DNA from 2 places in the Zhihengliuella halotolerans genome. Region 2 is predicted to be linked to the other one. Evidence: predicted binding sites of a transcription regulator. Region 2 holds the regulator's gene; the other holds the start of a gene.
The links. Region 2 encodes Rex, which represses fermentation and respiration genes when NADH is low (regulators of the CRP and FNR family bind a similar motif). Its sites were predicted from a motif close to CTTGTGAANNNNTTCACAAG; they were not measured.

Region 1: EV380_RS00160 (queuosine precursor transporter) is a predicted target of Rex. The motif match lies at 6,084-6,103, and genes of this name have one in related genera.

The regions. Positions count from the first base shown of each region.
Region 1 covers NZ_SHLA01000001.1:27,105-38,953, forward strand. Annotated here, with positions in the region: gene EV380_RS00140 (Y-family DNA polymerase) at 1-1,004, shown strand, start outside; gene EV380_RS00145 (S8 family peptidase) at 1,062-4,343, opposite strand; gene EV380_RS00150 (hydroxymethylpyrimidine/phosphomethylpyrimidine kinase) at 4,499-5,314, opposite strand; gene EV380_RS00155 (TetR/AcrR family transcriptional regulator) at 5,365-6,039, opposite strand; gene EV380_RS00160 (queuosine precursor transporter) at 6,244-6,960, shown strand; gene EV380_RS00165 (phosphoenolpyruvate carboxylase) at 7,035-9,731, opposite strand; gene tgt (tRNA guanosine(34) transglycosylase Tgt) at 9,883-11,223, opposite strand; gene EV380_RS00175 (FUSC family protein) at 11,340-11,849, shown strand, end outside.
Region 2 covers NZ_SHLA01000001.1:2,105,190-2,117,038, reverse strand. Annotated here, with positions in the region: gene EV380_RS09630 (sugar phosphate isomerase/epimerase family protein) at 1-392, shown strand, start outside; gene proC (pyrroline-5-carboxylate reductase) at 445-1,311, shown strand; gene EV380_RS09620 (potassium channel family protein) at 1,380-2,051, opposite strand; gene EV380_RS09615 (TrkH family potassium uptake protein) at 2,044-3,453, opposite strand; gene EV380_RS09610 (acetoin utilization protein AcuC) at 3,614-4,762, shown strand; gene EV380_RS09605 (ArsR/SmtB family transcription factor) at 4,834-5,355, shown strand; gene EV380_RS09600 (3-deoxy-7-phosphoheptulonate synthase) at 5,597-6,700, shown strand; gene EV380_RS09595 (helix-turn-helix domain-containing protein) at 6,897-7,109, shown strand; gene EV380_RS09590 (30S ribosomal protein bS22) at 7,250-7,348, shown strand; gene EV380_RS09585 (HAD family hydrolase) at 7,440-8,255, opposite strand; gene EV380_RS09580 (glutaredoxin family protein) at 8,388-8,642, shown strand; gene EV380_RS09575 (redox-sensing transcriptional repressor Rex) at 8,639-9,385, shown strand; gene EV380_RS09570 (hypothetical protein) at 9,461-10,231, opposite strand; gene EV380_RS09565 (YceI family protein) at 10,319-10,876, opposite strand; gene EV380_RS09560 (histidine phosphatase family protein) at 11,199-11,849, shown strand, end outside.

The DNA of each region.
Region 1 (11,849 bases), 2.1 Mb from region 2:
CGTTCCTCGGCCTGCCCGCCGCCGCGGAGCCCGCGTTCGCCGCTACCGCCCGGGCCGTCCGCGAAGCCGTCCGCCGGCTCGTGGGCGTCCCGGTCTGCGTGGGCGTCGCCCCGTCGAAGACGCTGGCCAAGTTCGCCAACCACATCGCCAAGCACAACGGGCACCTCGACGGCGTCTGCTCGCTGGGCTCCCTGCCGGCCGCGGACCTCGAACGCCTCGCCGCGCGCCTGCCGGTCACCGAGGTCTGGGGCGTCGGGGCGCGCACGGGTGAGAAGCTCGCCGGCCAGGGGATCCAGAGCGTCGCCGACCTCGCAGCCGCCGATCCGGCGCGCATCCGCAAGAAGTTTTCCGTGAACCTCCAGCGCACGGTCCTGGAGCTGCGCGGCACCGCGTGCATCGCCCCGATCGACGAGCGCGCAGACGCCCACCAGATCATGTTCTCGCGCTCCTTCTCGACCCCCGTCGACACCGTCGCCGCGATGGCCGATGTCATGACGGTCTACGCGCAAGCCGCTGCCTCGCGTTTGAGCGCGCGCGGCCTGCAGACCGCCGTCGTCACGGCGTTTGCCGGGACCAGCCGCTTCGCCGCGGGTGAGGCCTCGAACCCGTCGGTCTCGGTGCCGCTGCCGGAGCCCACTGACGATCCCATCGCGATCGTCCGCGCCGCCGTCGCCGGGCTCGAGGCGCGCCTGGTGCCGGGGGTGCGCTACGTGCGCGCCGGCGTCGTGCTCTCGGGCCTCACCCGGGCCGGCGCGGCCCGCCAGGGCGAGTTCGACCTGTTCGGGACCCCGGACGACGACGGAGCACCCGCCGCGGGACGGGATGCGCAGGCGGCGGCGAACCTGGGCTCGCTCCTGGGGGACGTGAAGGCGCGCTTCGGGCAGGCATCGATCGGGCTCGGCGCCGGCGGAGTCCAGGTTCCGGCGGACTGGAGCATGAAGCGGCAGTACTCGTCACCGAAGTACACCACGGAGTGGAAGGACCTGCCCGTCGCGAAGGCGTGAAAACGGCGGCGGCCGGGCCCGAATCGGACCCGGCCGCCGCCGCGTGTGCGGTGGCTCCTACTTGAAGGAGACCACTTGCGCGCGGTCGCCCGAGGCGTTGTGGTGGTGCAGCAGCAGCGCCGAACCGACCGGCTTCTGCTTGCCCTTGCCCTTCTTGCCGTTGCCGGCCGTGGTGACGTCGGCTTCGAGCGAGGTGCCCGGCTGATCGGCGAAGACCAGACCGTCACCCGCGAAGGAGACGTTCGGGTTCACCGGGTTGTAGCCGATCCATTCGGTGCTGTCGACGGGGATGATGTTCCCGGAATCGTCCGTGTGGTAGTAGCTGTACGTCGCCACACGGTAGGAAATTTCGGTCTCGTCCTCGATGCCGAGCGCCGCCAGCGAGACCGGCAGCGTCGCCACGTTCGAATCGAACAGGTTCGAATCGACATCGCCCATCACGACGTTGACCGGCCACGCGTCGACGCTCTCGCCGGTGGCGACGTCCGTCGTCGACGCGATGTCCAGATCGATGCCGTCGAACCGGGTCGTGTACGTCCTGAAATCGGCGGAACCGTCGCCGTCGACGTCGATCTGGACCTCGATCTCCGTGCCGCCGGCCAGGTGGGCCCAGTCGGAGTGGGTCGCAACGCCGAAGTTCAGCACGCCGTCGGCGACGCCCGCGGTGGCGGCGTCGGAGTTGGCCCCGACGTACGCGAGATCCATCTCGGCCACGCCGGCCGCCGTCGTGTCGGAGAGCTCATCCGAGGTCGCGCCGAGCTCGAAGGCGGAGACCAGCGAGGTGACGTTCTCGGCACCCTCGCCCGCGTCCACGCCGCGGCCCGAGAGCGGGATGGAGGTCTCGCCGTCGCGGACCTTGACCTTCTTCGGCGCGGTCATGTCCGCCACGGGCTTCGGTGCGGCCTGGACCGGGACGCGCAGGGTCGGCGCGTCCGGGGCCGACAGCTCGACGCGACCGGTCGCGTCGGCGATCCACTGGCGGGCCAGGCCCGACTGCGACGACTCCAGGGTCGGGTCCATGGTCTTGGCGAACTGGGCCGGATCCACGGTCAGGGTGACGTCGAACTCGGCGGTGCCGCCGGCCGGAACCGAGACCTCGTCGGTGCTCAGCGTGTAGACGGCGCCGGGGATCTCCGACGACGGGGAGTAGGACACCGCGTAGGTGGCGGCGGCGTCGGACTGATTCTCGACCGTGACGGCCTTCGTGGCCGTGTAGGTCTCGGCGCCGAGCTCGATCACGCCGAAGATCACGCTAGTCATCTCCGGTGCCTCGCTCGCGTAGGCGATCGAGCCGGTCTCGAGGGCGGCGCTGCCGATCACGCGGCCGGAGCCGACGCGGTTCGGTCCGAAGGCTTCGCCGTTGTCGGCGATGACGTCGGCCGTGGCGGTGTTCATCAGGCGGGACTTGACCTCGTACGGGGTGTAGTCGCCCGAACCGTAGACGAGTGCCGCCAGGCCTGCAACGTGCGGGGTGGCCATGGACGTGCCGGACATGACGGCCGCGCCGTCGCCGGCGGCGACGCCGACCGAGCCGATCAGGGTGCCCGGGGCGGCGACGTCGGGCTTCACGATGCCGTCGGAGCCGTGGACGCCGCGCGAGGAGCTGGGGTTCAGCGTGTCGAGCGCGCCCGAGGCGTCCTTCGTGGAGCCGATCAGGTCCTGGGCGAGCTGCAGCTCCAGGGTCCCGGCCTCGGCGTCCGCGCGCAGCGCATCCGAGTGAGTCTTGTTGAGCTGGATGCCCGGGATCGTCGCGTTGCCCGCGATGCCCGAGGAGAAGACCAGACGCGGGGAGTCGAGCACGACGCCGGCGCCGCCGGCGGCCTCGATGTTGTTGAACCGGGCGGTCGAACCGCACGGGAAGTCGCCGTTCTCCTCCCACTGGATCCAGACCCAGCTGCCGCCGAGGTCGGTCCCGTCGGGCCAGGCGTCGCAGCCGAAGCGGTTGTCGGCCGGCGCCATCTGCACAGTGCCGCGCAGCTGCTCGTCGGAGGCGGCGGAGTAGTCGAAGTTCACCGAGTACTGGCCCGCGGCCCGGCCGGCGGACTCGGCAGGCGCGAGAACGTCGGCGCCGTCGAGGGTCACGGTCGAGCCGACCGAGTTGGCCACGGTCAGCGACGAGGCCGAGTTGCCCGGGGAGCCGCCCACGTTGGTCACGTCGGAGGCGTTGCCGGAGGCGATCACGGACAGGATGCCGAGCTCGCTGAGGGCGTCGACGATGTCGTTCTCGGGATCGTCGACGGGGGAGTGATCGGAACCGAGAGACATGTTCACGATGTCCGCGCGGTCGGAGAAGTCGCCGTCGCCGTTCGGATCCAGCACGTAGTCGAGGGCCTGCCCGACGACGGCGGAGGAACCTTCGCAGCCGAAGACGCGGATGCCGATGACTTCGGCCAGCGGGGCGGTGCCCGGGCCGACCTTCATCTCCGCGACCTGGGCCTCAGTCAGCGTCGAGTAGTCGCCGTCGAACGTGTTGCCGTCCGCATCGACGCCGTAGGCGGCGGCGGATCCCGCGACGTGCGAGCCGTGACCGGCCGAGGCGCAGTCGAGCGGGTTCGGGTCAGGATGAGGCACGGGCTGGTACGAGTCGGCGTTCGGGTTCGCGTTGTAGTCGTCGCCGGTCAGGTCCCAGCCGCCGATGAACTTGGCCGGGTCCAGCAGGCCCGAGTCGGCCGCGGGCAACTCCTCCGACGCCTGCGCGGCATCATATGCTTCGCGCGTGCCGGGGCCACCGAAACCGGCGTGGGTGTAGTCGACGCCGGTGTCGAGGACCGCGATCTTCACACCCTCGCCGGTCTGGCCCAGATCCTGCCAGGCGTTGATCGCCTCGGTGTCGATCACGGCGCCGGAGTTGGACGGCTCCTTCGGCGAGATCGCGCTGACCTTGACGACGTCGTCGCGTTCGGCGAGCGTGCGCAGTTTCTTCGCGTTGCCGCGCAGGGCCACGCCGGGCAGCGCGTTCGTCGTCGTGTAGATGACGTCGGAGGCGGCCTGCGCCGCGGCCGACCGGCCCTTGGCCTCGATGTCCTTGCGGACCTTCTTGACCTTTTCCTTCGCCTTGACGGGCTTGCCGTTGCTCTTGGTCACGGCCGCGGGCTGGGTCTGCTCGTAGGCGCCTTCGCCAGCGAACTGGACGTACACGGAGACCTCACCGGTGGCCGAGGCCAGCGACGGGGAGATCTTCAGGTCGGTGCCGGACAGCGAGGTCCCGCTGTAGGCCTCCGCCAGCGGTTGCGACGAGGTCGTGGCCGCCGCCGGCAGCGCCGCGGTCGCCGCGAGGGCGAGACCAGCGGACGCGGCGACGACGGCTCTGGACAGCCGGTATCGGTGCGAATTGCTCATGGGTGCTCCTTGAATTCGGTAGCCGGACGCAGAGTGATGTGCGTCTCACCGTGCCAGCCTAGGCGAGCCAGCCTAGTTGTCAAGGAGTTGTTTAATACTTCCGGGAGTGGCGTTGACCGTCACACGGGGCCCGGGCGGGGCTCGGCCGGGCCGGCTCAGCCCTGCCAGAGCGCGTCGAACGGCGCTGCCGAGGCCACGCGGCGGCGGATGCCGCGCGTGACGAACGATTTCGCCGCGCGGGCCGCGTCGAGCGGCGTCGCCCCCTTGGCCAGCTCGGCCGTGACGGCCGCGGCGAGGGAACAGCCGGCGCCTGAGACGGCGACCTCGCCGATCTTCTCTTCGCGCAGGACCTCGAGCGTCTCGCCGTCGTAAAACACGTCGATCGCGTCTTGGCCGCTCAGTCGCACGCCGCCCTTGGCGAGTACGGCGGCGCCCGAGATGTCATGGATGCGCTTGGCCGCCTCGATCAAGGACGCCTCGTCGGTGATGGCGATGCCGGAGAGCTGCTCGGCCTCGAAGTGGTTCGGCGTCACGAACGTCGCCAGCGGCAGGAGGTTCGCCTTCAGCGCCTCGTCGGTGTCGAGCGCGTGGCCCGGCTCCTGGCCCTTGCAGATCAGCACCGGGTCGAGCACCACGTGCCGCCACGACTGGCCCTTGAGCGCGGTGGCGACCGTGTCGATGGTGGCTGGCGAGCCCATCATGCCGAGCTTGACGGTGTCGAGCGCGCCGGCGTAGCACGTCTGCGCGGCCTCGAGCTGGTCGGCGATCACGCCCGGCTCCACCGGCACGAACCGGTGGTTCCAGTTGCTCTTCGGGTCGAAGGAGACGATGCAGGTCAGCGCCACGATGCCGTACGTGCCGAGCTGCTGGAAGGTCTTCAGGTCGGCCTGCGCGCCGGCGCCGCCGGTCGCCTCCGAGCCGGCGATCGTGAGCGTGATGGCGGGGGCCGGTGCGTAATCGGTGGAAGTCATGCCCACCATTTTAGGACCCCCGGTCCCCGGAACGACGACGTCGGGCGGGCCTACGCCGCGCGGCCGCCCGCGGCGCCCCGAACGCGCCGACTCCTGGCGTCGTCTTCGGATCCGAGGGCGCGGACGAGGGCCAGGATCTCGTCCAGGATGGTGCGCACCACGGGCAGGCGGGAGAGTACGGCGATCCGGGCGGTGAGCGGTGCAGCGCGGGCCACGAGTAGGCGGGAGCGGTGTCGATCCGGGGAGGTGTCGGCGGCCCAGAACGCCAGGATCGCGCGCGTGATCAGGTGCACGAGTTCCGGGAGCCCCTGCCGGACGGGCAGCGGTGCCCGAGGGCGGGAGGAGTCGATCGCGGCGACGAGCGCGCCGTTCTCGTCCGGCGGGGGCAGTCCGCCGGCGCGCAGGAACGCGGTGCCGCAGTCATGATAGGGCTCCAGAGCGTCGAGCAGGCCGTCCCACAGGCTGCGGAGGTTGTGCTCGAGAGTGTTCCCGGTGGCCAGATCGGGAGCGACGCGGGCACGATGCTCGGCGAGCAGATCATCGAAGAGTTCGAGCGCCAGGTCGTCCTTTGATTCGAAGTAGTAGTACGTGTTGCCGAGCGAGACGCCGCTTTCGGTGGCGATGGCGCGCAAAGTGGTATTGGAGAAACCCTTGCTCCGAAAAAGCTTGAACGCTGCACTTTTCAGTTTGGCGCGAGTGCGGGTCGACTTTGAGTCCTGCTGCACGTGCTCACCCCTTTGATCTGCTGGGAACCATGCCAGTCTATCTATTTTTGAACATGTTCAAAAAATTGACCGGATTCCGGCGATTCGCCTCGGCATCCGGGGGATCGTGTGAGAATGAAAGGGCAAGTGCTAATACAGCCGGCCGCGCCCGGGACGACTCCGGCGGCCGAGGCGAACCACTTTTCAATGAATCGAGAGACACCCATGGCTTCAGCAGCCCCCGAATCCAGCCCTGCCCCGGAGGCAGGGACCCGCGTGCGCAACGCGGCCTTCGCGGCCACCGGCAGCCCCTACTTCTCCAGCGTTCTGGCGCTCATGGCGCTCGTCGTCGTGCTCTCCAACATCGGCGCGACCAAGGGCGTGACCTTCGGCCCGATCGTCACCGACGGCGGGTTCTTCCTGTTCCCGCTGGCGTACATCCTCGGCGACGTCGTCTCCGAGGTGTACGGGTTCAAGGCCGCGCGCCGAGCGATCATCACGACGTTTGCGCTCTCGGCCTTCGCGACGTTGTGCTTCTGGATCGTCATCGCCCTGCCCGCGGCCGAATGGTACGACGGGCAGGAGGCGCTCGCGGCGACGCTGGGTCCGGTGTGGCAGATCGTCGCCGCGTCCCTGCTCGGCTTCGCGGTGGGGCAGCTGCTGAACTCCTACGTGCTCGTGCGCATGAAGGCCCACTTCGGAGAGAAGGCGCTCGTGGGCCGCCTGCTCGGCTCGACCGGTGTCGGGGAGTTCGCGGACACGCTGATCTTCTGCTCGATCGCTGCGTCGGTCATCGGCATCTCGGACGCGCCGACGTTCGCCAACTACGTGATCGTCGGCTTCCTCTACAAGACGGCGGTCGAGGTCCTCTTCGTGCCGGTCACGACCGCGGTCATCGCCTGGTTCAAGCGCCGCGAGCCCAGCTACGCCGCCGCGGCGTGAGGCACATCTGAGAACGACGCGACGCCGGCACCCGGGTGGGTGCCGGCGTCGCGCCGTGCTGGTGCGGGAGGTGACTAGCCGGTGTTCTGCAGGCCGGCAGCGACACCCTTGAGCGTGATGAGCAGCAGGTTGCGCTGGTCGGAGAGGGTGGCCTCGTCGAGTTCCTCGTCCGAGCGCAGGGCACGCAGGGCGCGCAGCTGCAGCAGCGAGAGGGCGTCGACGTACGGGTTGCGCAGCTGGACTGCGCGGCCGAGGACCCGCCGGCCCTCGAGGAGGCGCTCCTGGCCCGTGATGGCCAGGACCCACTTGCTGGTCAGGTCGAGTTCCTCGAGCACGAGCCCGGCGAGGTCGTCGCGGTCGCCGAGGTCCAAGTAGCGTTCGGCGATGCGGCGGTCCGTCTTGGCCAGCGACATCTCGATGTTGTCGATGAGCGCGCGGAAGAGCGGCCAGTCGGCGTAGGCGTCGCGCAGCGTCTCCAGATCGCCGACGGCTTCGAGCGCGGAACCGAGTCCGTACCAGCCGGTGAGGTTGATGCGCGCCTGGCCCCACGCGAAGTTCCACGGGATGGCCCGCAGATCCTCGAGGGACTCGACCGAGAGGCCGCGCTTGGCCGGGCGGGAGCCCAGGGCCAGGAGACCGACCTCGTCCTGCGGGGTGACCTGGGCGAACCACGGGGCGAAGCCGTCCGCGCCGACGAGGCCGTCGAAGCGCTCGCGCGAGACCTCGTCCATGCGTTCGGCCAGCGGGGCGAAGCGCGCAGCGGCCGCCGCGTTGCGCTGCTCGACCGACGGGGCCGAGGACATGAGCGTCGCCGCGGCGACCTGCTCGATGTGGCGCAGCCCGATCTCCGGGTTGCCGTAGCGGGCGGAGATGACCTCGCCCTGCTCGGTGACCTTGAAGCGCAGGTCCACAGAGTGCGGCGGCTGCGCCAGAATGGCCCGGTTGGCGGGTCCGCCGCCGCGGCCGAGGGCGCCGCCGCGGCCGTGGAACTGGGTCAGGACGATGTCGTTCTCGCTCGCCCACGCGGCGATCTTCTCCTGCGCCTCGTAGAGGGCGAGCGTCGCCGCGACGGGGCCGACGTCCTTCGCGGAGTCTGAGTAGCCGAGCATGATCTCCATGCGCCGGCCGGTCTCGTTCAGGCGACGCTGAACGGTCGGGTGGTCCAGCATCTCCGCGAGGATGCGCGGGGCGTTCTGCAGGTCCTCGTAGGTCTCGAAGAGCGGGATGACATCGAGAACGGGGGCGTTCTCCGCGCCGCCGAGCGCGCGCTCGGCCAGCTCGTAGACGTCGGCGAGGTTCTGCGCGGATTGCGTGAAGGAGACGATGTAGCGGCGCGCTGCCGACATGCCGTAACGCTGCTGGACCGACGCGATCGCGCGGAAGGTCTCGATGACCTCCTCGCCCGGCACGGCCATCTTCTCGACAGATTCCGGGTCGTCCAGCCACTTCAGCGTCTGGGCGTGCACCTTGGAGTGCTGGCGCACCTCGAGTTCGGCGAGGTGGAAGCCGAACGTCTCGACCTGCCAGATCAGGTCCTGCAGGTCGCCGTAGGCGGCGCGCTTGGCGCCGGCCGCCACCAGGGAGTCCTGCACGATTCGCAGGTCGGCGATCAGCTCGGACGGCTCGCCGTAGGCGAGGTCGGCGTCGCGCGTGCGGGTCGCGGCGATGCGCCCGGAGATCGCGAGCAGCACCTGACGGTGAGGTTCGCGCGGGGAGTGCTGCGCAGCCTGCTCGGTCAGCTCCTCGGAGAGCTGCCGCTGCCGCGACCACAACGCCTCGAGCCCGGCGTCGGGCGCGGCGTAGCGGTCGTCGAGCGTCAGCGCGGAGCCCACGGTGCGTGCGCGGGTCTCGAGCTCGGTCAGGACGCGGTCGGCGGCCTGCCCGACGGCGGCGCGCGTCACCGACGCGGTCACGTTCGGGTTGCCGTCACGGTCGCCGCCGATCCAGGAGCCCAGGCGGATGAACGCGGGGGCCTTGGGCTTGTTCGCGCCACGGTCCTCGCCCTGCAGCCAGTCGTCCATGCGGCGGTAGGCCTCGACGAACACCTTCGAGAACGAGGAGTCGAACACGTTCAGCGCGGTGCGGACCTCGTCGAGCGGCGAGGGAGCGGAGACGCGCAGCTGCGCGGTCCGCCACATGTTGTCGATCTCCGCGAGCATGTCGCGCTCGTTCTTCGCCAGGGTTCCGGCGCCCATGCGGGGGTCGTCGCGCTCGTCGAGCAGGTCGCCGAGGCGGCGGACGGAGGACGCGATCGCGTTGCGGCGGGCCTCGGTCGGGTGCGCGGTCAGCACAGGGTGGAAGCGCAGCTCGGCGAGCCGGCGCGAGGCCTCCTCCTCGCCGACCTCGCCGGCCAGGTGATTGAAGGCCGACGCGATCGAGTCTGCGGGCTTCTGCTCGCTCAGCGGGACCGAACCGTCGCGGGCGCGCAGGGTGCGGATGCGGTGCTGTTCCTCGGCCAGGTTCGAGAGCAGGAAGTAGCACGTGAACGCGCGGGCGACCTCCTTCGCACGCTCGGGGGAGAAGGACGTGACGAGCTCCTCCGCGGCGGCAAGGGTGTCGCCGGAGGCGTCCTCGACGGCCGAGATCGCCAGGGAGCGCAACTTCTCGACGTCGTCGAGCAGGCCCTCGGAGCCGTACTCGGTGAGGACGCGGCCCAGCAGGCCGCCGAGCAGGCCGACGTCGTGGCGCATGGCATCGGGGATCTCGTGGGAGGCGGCGGCACGGGTGTGCGCGTCGGCCTCGGTCAGGGCGCCGTCAAGTGTCTGGGGCATGGGAATCTCCTTGCTGGATGACTTCCGCGACCCCGTCGTCACGCTGAATCGGAACTCACGCTACCAAGAATGCGCGATTGATGAGTCAGTTCACATGCTCCGGCGTAACGATGCAAGACAGAGCGGCGCGCACGTGTAACACACGACGGCGTCAGGCGCCCTGCGGGTCCGGGTTCCCGGCGTAGTACTCGCCCAGCACGCGTTCCTTGAGCTCGAAGAACGTCCCGGTCTCGATCGCCGCCCGGGCCTCGTCGACCAGGCGCACCACGAACCGCTCGTTGTGGATGGAGATCAGCGTGTGGCTGAGCAGCTCCTTGGCCTTGTGGAGGTGGTGGATGTAGGCGCGAGTGTAGTGGGTGCATGTGTAGCAGTCGCAGCCGGCCTGCAGCGGCGTGAAGTCCAGCTTGTACCGCTGCCCCGAGAGGTTGAAACGGCCGTGCTGCGTGTAGAACGCCGAGTTGCGAGCCACGCGGGTGGGGGAGACGCAATCGAAGGTATCGGCGCCGTTCTCGATCGCCGTGAAGATGTCGTCCGGTTCGGAGATGCCGAGCAGGTGCCGCGGCTTGTCCTCCGGCAGCTCGTCAGCGCACCAGCCGACGATCGTGCCGAGGTTCTCCTTCTCCAGGGCGCCGCCGATGCCGAAGCCGTCGAACGGCATGGCCGCCAGGTCGCGGCAGGCCTTGCGCCGCAGATCCTCGTACTGCGCGCCCTGAATCACGCCGAACAGGCCCTGGTACTCCTTGCCGACGCGGGTATCGGTCAGCCGGAAGTGCTCTGTGATGCAGCGTTCCGCCCACAACCGTGTGCGCTCAAGCGACTCCTCCTGGTAGGCGCGCGAGTTGTGCAGCGTGGTCAGCTCGTCGAACGCGAACATGATGTCGGCGCCGATCTCGTGCTGGACGTTCATCGACACCTCCGGCGTGAAGCGGTGCACGTCGCCGTTGAGGTGGGACTTGAACCAGACGCCGTCGTCGTCCACGTTGGCGAGGCGCTCTTTGCCGGGCGCGACCGCGTCGTCGGAGCCCGACGGCGTCGTCGCCTTCATGTCGATGACCTTCTTGAAGCCGGACCCCAAGCTCATGACCTGGAAACCGCCGGAGTCGGTGAAGGTCGGGCCGGGCCAGTTCATGAACCGGCCGAGGCCGCCGGCGGCGTCGAGGACGTCGGAGCCGGGCTGCAGATACAGGTGGTACGCGTTCGCGAGGACGGCCTGAGCGCCGAAGTCGGCCACAGCCTCGGGGGTGACGGCCTTGACCGTCGCCTTGGTGCCGACCGCGATGAAGGCGGGGGTGGCGATCTCGCCGTGCGGGGTGCGGATGACGCCAGTGCGCGCCCGGGTGCCGTCGAGCCGGGCGCCGACCGTGAAACCGAATTCACCCTGCCGCGGGTGCGACGACGGCACGTCCGCGCTCACGGGGGTGGCCTCGGGTGTGGTCCCGGGGGCGGCGGGATGCAGCGGAGCTGGGGTGGTTGACTGTGCGGACGAACTCATGAGAACAAGTGTGCCCCACGCGACGGGGCCTCCTGCGCCGGCCCGCGCCGTGGAGTTCTTCACATACGGGCCGCGAAACCACCGACACGCGCCCGCGAGCAGGTAGAACTAGGAGCATGGACGATCCCCTGCACTGGCGGCAGCTCTTCCGGCTCGGCCCTGCCCAGAAGGACCACCGGGCGGCATTGCGGGCCGGATTCGGCGTCTTCCTGCCGTTGGCCGTCGTCGTGGGCCTCGACCGCGTCGACCTGGCACTGTTCGCGGTGTTCGCGGCCTTCACCAACATCTACGGCCGTGGCCCGAGCTACAGCCGGCGCCTGCAGGCCCAGCTGCGCGGCGGTGGGCTCATGTGGATGGTCATCCTCCTCGCACTGCTGGCCGGGAGCGTCCTGGACGTCGGTACCGACGCCGGCATGTGGGCGGCGATCGGCTTGACGACGGTGATCGCGGGCGCGTGCTCTGTGGCTACGGGGCTGCTGCAGATCCGTCCAGCGGGTTCGCTCTTCCACATCTTCGCCTTCGCCGCGATCGCCACCCTGCCCTTCGATGTCACCTGGTGGGAGGCCCTCGCGACGGCGACCGCCACCTTCGTGCTGGGTCTAGCGATTGGCCAGGTGGGCCGGTGG
Region 2 (11,849 bases):
ACCTGCCGCACTGGAACCCGGTCCCGCAGCCCTACGACTTCGTCACGTGGGACTTCTCGCACGCAGCGATCGCGATGATGGATTCGCACCAGGCGTTCAAGGATCTGGGGGAGCGGCTCACCCACGTGCACCTGTGCGACGGTCTGGACAACGGCAAAGACGAACACCTCGTGCCCGGCCGCGGCACCCAGCCCGTCACCGAGGCGATGCACCACCTGCGCGACTCGAACTGGCAGGGCGTCGTCGCCGTCGAGGTCGCCACCCGCGGCGCCAAGGGCGCTGGCCGCCGTGAGGAGTGGTTGGCCGAGACTCTCGACTTCGCACGCACTCATCTGGCTCGGCGAAACGAGGAGCCGGCGCCGCCCGGAGGGGAACAGGCCGGGGCCCGGTAAACGCTCCCCGGCGCGGCTGGGATTCGGGAGAGTTCGTTGACACAATGGCCAGATGCCCGACAACAACACTGCACAGAACTCGACCGCTGACCTGAAACTCGCCTTCCTCGGCACCGGCTCCATGAACGGCGCGATCATGCGCGGGATCATCGCCTCCGGGCACGCACCGGAGCGCATCACCGCGACCGTTCGCACCCCCGCGAAGGCCGTGACCCTGGCGGAGGAGACCGGCGTCAACGCCCTGGCCACCGAGAACGACGCGAACGCGAACCTGACCGCCGTGGCGGATGCCGACGTCGTCTTCCTCGGCGTGAAGCCCGTCGGCATCCTGGACCTGTCCCGGGAGATCGCCGGCGCGCTCAAGCCGACCGCCGTCGTCGTCTCCGTGGCCGCCGGCATCACCGTCGCCGCGCTTGAAGCCGCCCTGAAGGACGGCCAGCCCGTGGTCCGCTCCATGCCCAACACGCCGCTGACGGTGGGCTTGGGCGCCGTAGGCCTCGCTGCTGGCGCGGGCGTGGACGAGCAGACGCTGGCCGACGTCGTGACGCTCTACGCGGGCGCGGGCGTCGTGAAGGTGGTGCCCGAGGACCTCATCGAGGCCGTCACCGCGGTTTCGGGCTCCGGCCCCGCCTACGTCTTCTACCTGGCCGAAGCCATGGCCGCCGCGGGCGAGAAGCTGGGACTCGACGCCGAAACCGCCCGCGAGCTGGCGTCGGCGACCGTCGCCGGGGCCGGGCGCATGCTCGCCGAGCCGGGGGCGGACCCGGCCCAGCTGCGCCGCAACGTGACCAGCCCCAACGGCACGACGGCGGCCGCGCTGGACAGCTTCGCAGCCTCGGGCCTGGAGGAGATGGTCTTCAAGGCCGAGACCGCATGCGTCGAGCGCTCCCGCGAGCTCACCCGCGACCTCAGCAGCTGACGTTCGGAGCCGGCCGAACGAGAGGAGCCCTGCAGCGACGACGTCCGTCGCGGCAGGGCTCCTCCTGGTTACGGGCGGGCCGCGAAGCGCTCGAGCAGGTCCACGTGCCCGGAGACGATGAGCACGTCACGGCGGCTCACCTTCGTGTCCGGCTGGGCGTAGGTGAAGTCCTCCCCGGGGCTCTTGACGCCGACGATCGTGACGCCGTACTTCGAGCGGACCTGGGATTCCCCGAGCGTGAAGCCCTGCGTCTCTTTCGGCGGGTACATCTTCACGATCGCGAAGCCGTCGTCGAACTCGATGAAGTCGAGCATGCGGCCGCCGACCAGGTGCGCGGCGCGGACACCCGCATCGGCCTCCGGATAGACGACGTGGTTGGCCCCGATGCGCGTGAGGATCTTGCCGTGCGCCGGGGTGATGGCCTTGACCCAGACGTGTTCGGTGCCGAGGTCCACGAGGTTGACGGTGATCAGCACCGAGGACTCGATGGAGGTGCCGACGCCGACGACGGCGGCGCTGAAGTCCTGCGCGCCGAGCTGACGGAGTGCGTCGATATCGGTCGCGTCGGCCTCGACCACGTGGGTCAGGATGCTGGAGTATTTCTGCACGAGAGCAGCGTTGCGCTCGATCGCGAGGACTTCGCGCCCCTGCTTGACGAGCTGCTCGGCCACGGCGGAGCCGAAGCGGCCCAGCCCGATGACGAGGACAGGTGCGTTGTGGTCGGTGCGATTCTCAGCCAATGATCGGCCTCTCCTCGGGGTAGTGGAAGCGCATGTCGCGCTGGCGCGTCGACAAGGCGGCGGCGAGGGTAATCGTACCCACGCGGCCCGCGAACATGAGCGCGATGAGCACGTATTTGCCGGCGGGTGGAAGCTCCGCGCTGAGCCCCACCGACAGCCCGCACGTCGCGAAGGCGGAGATCGTCTCGAACAGCACCCGGTCCAGGGGTTCGTCGCTCAGCCACAGCAGCAGCGCACAGCCGACGGCGACGAGCGTCGCGCCGAGCACGACAACGGAGAGGGCCACCCGCATCGCGCCGTCGGGGATGCGGCGGCCGAACGCGCGGATGTCGGAGTCTCCTCTGGCCTCGGCGGCCATGGCCAGGAAGAGGATGGCGATGGTCGTGACCTTGATGCCGCCTGCCGTCGAGACAGAGCCGCCGCCGGCGAACATGAGCGCGTCCGTGACGAGCATGGTCGAGGCGTTCATCTCATTCTGATCAATCAGGGAGAAACCACCCGAGCGGGTGTTGACCGAAGCGAAGAGCGCGTGCAGGACCTTGTCCCAGAAGCCGAGGTCCGCCATGGTCGCCTTGTTGTTCCATTCGAGGCCGCCGAGCACGACGGCACCGACGATCGTCAGCAGGAGGCTCACGACGACGGTGAGTTTCGCATGCAGCGACCACTTGGTGAAGTGGTGGCGGAACGCGAGCAGGACCATGAGCACCGGGAAGCCGAGGCTGCCGATGAAGACCCCGACCATGACGGGCACGACGATGAAGGGGTTGGCTTCGTATCCTGCGAGGCCTTCCGGATGCGAAACGAAGCCGCCGTTGTTGAACGAGGAGACCGCATAGAACGAGCCGTGGAACAGGGCATCGGAGATGTCCCCGTCGGCGATGTAGAAGGCCGGGATCAGTAGGACGGCGAGTGCCAGCTGGATGACCGTGGTCGTCGTGATGATGATCCGCAGCAGCGTGCCGACCTCGCCGAGGCGCCCCGTGGACTCCGCGGCCATGGCCTGCTGGGTCAACAGCTTTCCGCGCAGACCGAGGCGCCGGGAGACGGCCAGGGACAGGATCGAGGCGAGAGTGATCACGCCGAGCCCGCCGACGAACATCGCGATCATAATCACCACGAGCCCGAAGGAAGACCAGTGCTCGCCGGAGTTCACGGTGGTCAGGCCGGTCACGGTCACGGCGGAGGTGGCCGTGAAGAGAGCGTCGTGGATGGGGGTGACGGAGTTCCGCTCGGAGGAGACCGGCAGTGAGAGCACGCCGGTGAAGACGAGGATCACGAGGAACAACGCCGTGAGGAAGAGGCGCGAGGGCGATTCGGCCGCGACCGAGTCGACGGCGTCCCGGAGCCGGCTCAGGGTGCGCGCGGGCCACGAGATATGCGACGTGGGCGGCGGTGCGGGCATGCCCCCACCATAGTCCACGCGCGACGCGCGCGGACGGACCCGCACTGCGCGCCCGCGGGGCCGGCTGCGCGTCGACGTCGCCGGTCTTCGATAGCCTGAGACGGTGACGAGAATTAACGGAACGGTCCCGGCCGCGACGACGCTGACGTGGTGTGAGGACATGATGGAGTATCGCTTCAGCGCGACCCATCCCATGGACCCGCGGCGCCTCGACCTGACGGTGCGTCTGGCGGAGGCTCTCGAGGTCCTCGGGCGCGAACAGATCACGGTCGCCGAGCCACGGGTCGCGACGGACGAGCAGTTGCTCACGGTCCACGACGCCGACTACATCGCTGCGGTCAAAGCGGTCGGCGAGGACCCGACGACGCCGGACCCGGCGCGCGGCCTCGGCACCGAGGACAACCCCGCCTTCGCCGGCATGCACACTGCGAGCGCACGGCTGGCCGGCGGGTCGATCGCCGCGGCGGAGGCCGTCCTCGAGGGCAGTGCGCTGCACGGCGTGAACTTCGCCGGCGGCATGCACCACGCCGGGCGCGGCACGGCCGGCGGCTTCTGCATCTACAACGATGCCGCCCTCGCGATCCGCCGGCTGCTCGACGGCGGGGTGCGGCGCGTGCTCTACATCGACGTCGACGCACACCACGGTGACGGAGTCGAGCAGATCTTCTGGGACGACGACCGGGTCCTGACGCTCTCGCTGCATGAGTCGGGGACCTCCCTCTACCCGGGTACCGGGTTCCCGAACGAGATCGGCGGCGCCGCGGCACAGGGGCGGGCAGTGAACGTCGCGCTGCCGGCCGGTACGGGCGACTCCGGGTGGCTGCGCGCCTTCCACGCGGTCGTGCCGCAGCTGACGGCGGCGTTCGAGCCCGAGGTGATCGTCAGCCAGCACGGCTGCGACGGTCACGCCCGCGACGGGCTGACCAACCTCAGGCTCAGCGTCGACGGCCAGCGGCAGAACATGCTCGACGTCGCCCAGCTCGCAGATCAGCATGCCGAAGGACGCTGGGTGGCCCTCGGCGGTGGCGGGTACGACATCACCCACGTCGTGCCGCGCGCGTGGACACACCTGCTGGCGATCGCCTCCGGCCAGCCGGTTCCGTTGCTGACAGCGGTGCCGGCGTCCTGGCGCGACCACGTCCGGGAACGCTACGGCCTCGAGGCTCCGCGGCTCATGGGCGACGACGCCGATACATGGTGGCGTTCGTGGGAGGTCGGCTACGACCCCGCGGACGCCGTCGACCGCGCGATCATGGCCACCCGCAAGGAGGTGTTCCCGCTCTACGGCCTGGATCCCTGGTTCGACTGAGGCGGCACCGGCGCGTCGAAATGTTGCGCCAAAAAATGCCTGGCGGCGTATATGCGGATAGGGTGATGTACATGGTCTACGAGTCAGTCTTCCCCGTCCTCGCCGAGCCCACCCGCCGCCGCATCCTGGAGGAGCTCTCCGCGGGTGACCTCGCCGTGGGCCAGCTGGTCGAGAAGCTCGGCGTCAGCCAGCCGACGGTGTCGAAGCACTTGAAGGTCCTGCGCGACGCCGAGCTCGTCTCTACGCGCGCCGAGGGCCAGCGACGCTACTACCGCCTCGAGGCGGCCGACCTGGCCGCAGCGTCCGAGTGGTTCGCCCCGTTCGTCGCCCGAGCGACGCCGGAGCCCGCCCCCACTCGCCCGGCGGCCCTCCGGCCCGCGGCACCCGTGCAGCCCGACGCCCGGCCCCACCATCAGCCGGCCGCCAGGGAGACGCCAGCGGCCGCCGTCGTGCCCGCGAGCGCCGGCGCCGAGGACGGGACCGGTTCGAAGGAATTCGGTCGAACGGTCAACGCGACCGTCGAGCAGGTCGCCGACCGCGCCCAGATTCTCTTGGGTCGGCTGCCGAAGCCGAAGTTCGGGCGCCGCCGCTGAACGCGTCGACGGCTTTCGTGACGGGGCCGATTGGACGTCCGGCCCCGCGCATGTATCCTGAACGACATGAACACTCGTTGGTATGCGTATTTTGCGTCGGCTCTGGAGGGGCCCGCGGCTAACTAGCGCATCCAACTCACCTTCAGAGCCGAGAGGACCCGGGCACCAGCCCGAGGTCCTTTTCTCATTCCTCAGGCTCTGCTGGTGACACGGTAGGGCCGCTCACACCGAAAGGCCGACCATGACTGTCACCGAACGCGGCACCGCCACCGCAGAGGGCTCGTCCCACTCCACCAACAATGTGCGTGTGTCTCAGTTCTCCCCGCTGCCCACACCGGGCGAAATCCTCGCCGAAATGCCCGCAGGTGACGTCCTGGAGTACCGGATCGAGCGTGCCCGCCAGGAGATCCGCGCGATCCTCGACGGCGTCGACCGCCGCCTGCTCGTCGTCGTCGGCCCCTGCTCGATCCACGACGTCGACGCCGGCCGCGAGTACGCCGCACGGCTCGCCGAGCTCGCCGAGAAGCACCGCGAGCACCTGCTGATCGTCATGCGGACTTACTTCGAGAAGCCGCGCACGACCGTCGGCTGGAAGGGCCTGATCAACGACCCCGAACTCGACGGGTCCCACAACATCGCCGCCGGCCTGCGCGCGGCCCGGCAGTTCCTCCTCGACGTCGGCGAGCTCGGCCTGCCCACGGCCACCGAGTTCCTCGAGCCGATCAGCCCGCAGTACGTCGCGGACCTCGTCTCGTGGGGCGCCATCGGCGCCCGCACCACCGAGAGCCAGATCCACCGCCAGCTGGTCTCCGGCCTGTCGATGCCGGTCGGCTTCAAGAACGGGACCGACGGCGGCGTCCAGGTCGCGATCGACGCGTGCCAGGCCTCGGCCGCGCCGCAGGCCTTCCTCGGGATCGACGACGACGGCCGCGCCTCCCTCGTGGCGACTCGCGGCAACCAGGACGCCCACCTGATCCTGCGCGGCGGCTCGGACGGACCGAACTACTCGGAGCAGGCCGTGGGCGCCGCGTCCGCGAAGATGGCCGCCGCCGGAGCGAACCCCCGCGTCGTGGTCGACGCCTCGCACGCGAATTCCGGCAAGGACCACGAGCGCCAGAGCGTCGTGATCGGCGAGCTCGCCGAGCGCATCGCCGCCGGCGACACGGAGATCGCCGGACTCATGGCCGAGAGCTTCCTCGAGCCCGGTGCCCAGAAGTTCACGCCGGGCCAGGACGACGCGGCCGACCTGGTCAGAGGCCAGTCCATTACCGACAAGTGCATGGGCTGGGGGCCCACGGAAGACGCGCTGCAGCTGCTTGCGGACGCCGTAGCACGAGGCCGGTAGGGCCGGTCCCGGGGCGGCTTTCGGGCAATTCACAGCAGTGCAGGGGTTTCACTTTCTCCCCACGGGCCACTATTGTTCTATTCGAGGCGGCACGGGTTCGTGCGGCCCTGACGCTCCGAAGACCACCGGATGGCCGCACGCCGCGGCGGGCCGAAGCGCACGGAGCGGGACGAATGCAGTCAGGAGAGTTGTGACAATGGCGGAAGGCCAGAACTTCGCGGACGCTCGATTCATGACGGTGGCGGAGGTCGCCGACGTCATGCGCGTCTCAAAGATGACCGTCTACCGCCTGGTGCACTCCGCCGAATTGCCGGCCGTTCGCTTCGGCCGCTCCTACCGCGTTCCCGAAACCGCGGTGGAGGAATACCTGCGAAAGGCCCGCATCGACGGGACGTCGGCCACCGCTTGACGTCTCTCGGCTCGACCCCGGGAACAGGTGTGTCCGCGAGGACTCCTTTAAGCGGGTAATCTGTTAAGGAACGTTTGACGTCCGTTGGTTGCGCTCGTGTGCCTTCGGCCGGAACGCAATCAAGTGATAGTGAGGAATTTATGGGCTCCGTTATCAAGAAGCGCCGCAAGCGTATGGCGAAGAAGAAGCACCGCAAGCTGCTTCGCAAGACGCGTCACCAGCGCCGCAACAAGAAGTAAGCGGCTCGCGGCAGACGCCGCGTGTGCTCCTGCGGGGCGCGCATCCTCTTCTGGATGTGCGCCCCGCAGGCGTTTAAGGACGACGAAGCGGCTACCGCCGGCGGGCGAAGCGGCCCAGCGTCCGCCACGCGCCGTACGCGGCGCCTGAGGCCGTGAGCGCCTTGAGGCCCCAGATGGCCGCCCGGCGGCCGGCGCGATAGTCGTAGATCGGCCAATTCTGTTCGGCGGCGTGCCGGCGGAGCTTGGCATCCGGGTTGATGGCCACCGGGTGCCCGACGGCCTCGAGCAGGGGGATGTCGTTCGACGAGTCCGAGTACGCCCAGCACTGCCCGAGGTCGAGCCCCGTGTGCTCTGCGAGCTGGAAGACGGCCGCGGCCTTCGCCGGTCCGTGCAGGATGCTGCTGACGAGCCGCCCGGTGTAGAGGCCGTCGACCTTCTCGACCTCGGTGCCGAGCGCGCCCGTGAGCCCCAGACGCGTGGCCATGACCTCGGCGACCTCGGTGGGCGTCGCCGTGACGAGCCACACCTGCCGTCCCGAACGCAGGTGCTGCTCAGCGAGGGCGCGAGTGCCGGGCCAGATGCGGGAGGAGATGAACTCGTCGTAGACCTCATCGCCGATCTCCGTCATCAGGGATACCGATATGCCGCGGGCGATGCTCAGTGCGGAGTCCCGGACGGAGTGGATGTCGCCTATCGTCTCGCCGCGCAGCGTGAAGAAGAACTGTTTGATGGCGAAGGAGGCGGCCTGCCGGAGGCTGAACAGCCGTCGCCGGTAGGTGTTCCGGGCCACGGCGAAGAGGCTCGCGCCGCGCATCATCGTGTTGTCGACGTCGAAGAAGGCCGCGACGGAGTCCCCGGTGCCGTGGGATGGGGCGGGGGCGGCGGCACCGTGGCTCGGCTGGGGCATGTCGCCAGCTTAGTGGAACGGGGGCCGGGACGCGGGCCGGCATGTGAAACGCCTCACCGACTCACGCGGCGTTCGTGACTCGCGAGGGCAGCGGAAATACGGCCGACACGTCCGGGACGATACATTGGAGGCATGATTTCAGCCGACGGCGTGCACCGCGTGGAACTCGTCACGCGCCGGGGCTGCCACCTCTGCGAGGACGCCCGGAGGACGGTGGACGACGTCGTCACCCGCCTTGGGCTAACGTGGCGGGAGCTGAGCATCGACGACGACGCTCAGCTGCGCGCACGCTTCGCCGAAGAAGTTCCGGTCCTGATGATCGACGGCGTCCAGCGGGACTTCTGGGTGATCGATCCGGACCGCTTGGAAAGGCTGCTGAAACCGTGACAGACGCTGCTGAGACTGGGACCGACCGGCTCGACGACGACGCCGCGACCGGAGCGTTGCCCGACGCCGCAGCCACGGGCAGAGGCCTGCCCGAGGCCACGCTCGAGCGGCTGACCGTGTACCTCCGCGTGCTCAACGCCGCCGAAAGCGAGGGTACTCCGACGCTGTCCTCCGACGTGCTCGCTGGCGCGGCCGGCGTGAACTCGGCGATCCTGCGCAAGGACCTGTCCCTGCTCGGCGGGAGCTTCGGCCGTCGAGGCGTCGGCTACGACGTGCCGCGCCTCGCCGAACACCTCGCGACGACCTTGGGCCTGCGGGAGCGCTGGCGCGTGGCCATCGTCGGCGCCGGCAACCTCGGCCGCGCCCTCGCCGGCTACGCGGGCCTGCGGCACAACGGGTTCGAGTTGACCGCGATCTTCGACATGGACCCCGACGTCGTCGGGCGCACCATCAACGGGCTCGTCGTCCGCCCTGCGGAGTCGCTGGAGGCGGACATCGAGGCCGAGCAGGTGAACATGGCGGTGATGACGTTGCCGGGCACGGCCGCCCAGCGCGTGTGCGACCGGCTCGTCGCGGCCGGCGTGCGGAACATCCTGAACTTCGCGCCCGTGGTCCTGCAGGCCCCGGACGGGGTCAACATCCGCAAGGTCGACATGTCCCGCGAGCTGCAGATCCTCGCCTACTACGCGCACCAGGGGATCGGACACCAGGACGCGGTGCCCGCCGAGGACGTTGACGCGTAGCCGCGTACCCCACGGAAACGACGAAGGGGGCCGGTTCCGCTCGGAACCGGCCCCCACGGGCGCGACGGCGGCGGGTCAGCGCCGGCGCTTGGCCTCTTTGGTCGCCCGGATGTAGTCCGAGGAGGGGCGCATCCAGGCCAGCACGATGCCGGCGGCCCCGAGGAGGACCGTGACCGTGCTGAGGATGTCTCCGCCGAAGAGGCCGATCAGCGAAATCGCCGCCAGGACGGTACCCGTGATGCGGGCGCCGTTGCTGCCCTTGCGGATGAAAACGGCGATCAGCGCGTAGAGCAGCACGCCGATGGCCATGAAGACGACGGCAAGCGTCTTCGACATCTGCGCGAGGGCGGCCACTTCCATCCCGGCGACCTCGAACTGCTGGCGCAGTGTCGCGTCGGAATCGATGACTTCCTGGAGCATGCGTGTGAGCTCGTTGACCGGCGTGGCCATCATGATGATGCCGGTGAGCAGAGTGAGCGCGCCAGCGGCGAGGATCAGGCCGAAGGCGACCATGATCTGCTTGGGCGGAGCCCCCGGCGACCCGGCCGGCTGCATGCCGCCGGCCGGGGCCTGGTAGGGACTCTGTTGCGCGTAAGGGCTCGGTTGCCCGTAGCCCGAGGGGGTCCCGGCCTGGCCCGGCTGACCGTAGGCCCCCGGCGGGGGAGGCGGGTACTGACCGGGGGTGTGCCCGTAGGGCGTCGGATCGCCCGCGGGAGGCTGAGGCTGCTGCGGCTGCTGGCCTTGCGGCAGGCGCACGCCGTACCGCGGCGGCTCCTGGTCCTGCGGTCCGGGCTGGGCGCCCTCCTGCTGCGAGGGTTCGTTGTTCTCGGGCCGGTCCTGGCTCATGGCGCTCCTGTTCGATGGTCCTGCCCCCAGCCTATCCGGACCTGCGGGTCCGAGACGGAGTGTCGCAGCGAACGCGTCAGGGCGGATTCAGGCTTCGGACTTCACCAGCGAGAGGTCGAGGATGATCGTCACCTTGTCGCCGACCAGGACGCCACCGGCTTCGAGCGCGGCGTTCCACGTCAGGCCGAACTCCTTGCGGGAGATCTGCGTGGTCGCCTCGAACCCGGCGCGGGTCAAGCCGAAGGGGTCCACAGCGGTGCCCTGGAACTCGACTGCGAAGTCGACCGGGTGCGTCGTGCCGCGGATGGTCAGATCGCCGTGCAACGTGAATTCGCCGTCGGTGCCCTGCAGGTCTTTTCCGGTGAAGGTCATGGTCGGGAATTCCGTGGAGTTGAAGAAGTCTTCACCCTTCAGGTGTGCGTCGCGGTTCTCGTCGCGGGTGTCGACCGAGGCGGTCTGCACAACGGCCTCGAGGGTCGACTCGGCGACGGAGTCGGCGATCACGAGGGTCCCCTCCACGTCGCTGAAGCGGCCGCGGACCTTGCTGATGCCCGCGTGGCGGACGGAGAAGCCGATCTCCGAGTGCGAGTTGTCGATGGTCCAGGTTCCGGTGGTGAGTGCTGCGGGGATGGTTGCGGTGGTCATGAGTACTCCTGAGGGTTGTTCCGGGTGGTTGGTCGGTCGCAGGCGATGCGACCTTGATGCCAGCGTAATACATGCATTTGCATATAGCTACCCCTCGGGCGTGAAATTTCGTCATGTTCATCGAGGAGGGGACTGCTCGAAGCGGGCCCCTTCGATCCGACTGTTCGCTGGCGGCGAAAGGCTGTCGGCGTCGTCGTTTTCTACAAAACGTCGAAGTCAAGCGGTGGGTCCGCCCGCCGGCTCCTGCGGGCGTTCCGAAAGCGGGCTGTGACTGGCGGCGGGCGTTTAGGAGAGCACAGGAAGCAGTGAGAGAATCGGGGTCATGGCTCTTGCAACCGTTCACCTGATGCGTCACGGGGAAGTGCACAACCCGGATCGTGTCCTCTATGGCCGCCTGCCCGGCTACCACCTCTCGGAGCTCGGCTACGAGATGGCGGAGAGGGCAGCCGCCTATTTCACCGCCCGTCGCGAGAACGGGGCGAACATCGTCTCCGTCGCCGCATCGCCGCTGCTGCGCGCGCAGGAGACCGCCCGGCCGACGGCGCAGGCGCTGGGCCTGGAGATCGACGTGGAGCCGCGCATCGTCGAGGCCGGCAACCGTTTCGAGGGCATGTCGGACGTCAAGAAGCGGCTGCGCGATCCGCGCCTCTGGTCGCTGCTGGTCAATCCGATCCGGCCCTCGTGGGGCGAGCCCTACCGCGAGCAGGTCGCCCGCGTCATGGAGGCCGTCAGCGAACGCCGCGACCGCGCCGTCGAGCTGGGCGGCGACGGGGCCGAGGCGATCCTCGTGGCCCACCAGCTGCCGATCTGGGTCACTCGCCTCGCGGCCGAGCGCCGCCCGCTGGCGCACGACCCGCGCCGGCGCGAGTGCAGCCTGGCCTCCATTACGAGCCTAGACTTCGACGGCGACGAACTCGTCGCCGTCCGCTATGCCGAACCGTGTGCCGACCTGCTCGCGCAGGCGGCCAACCTG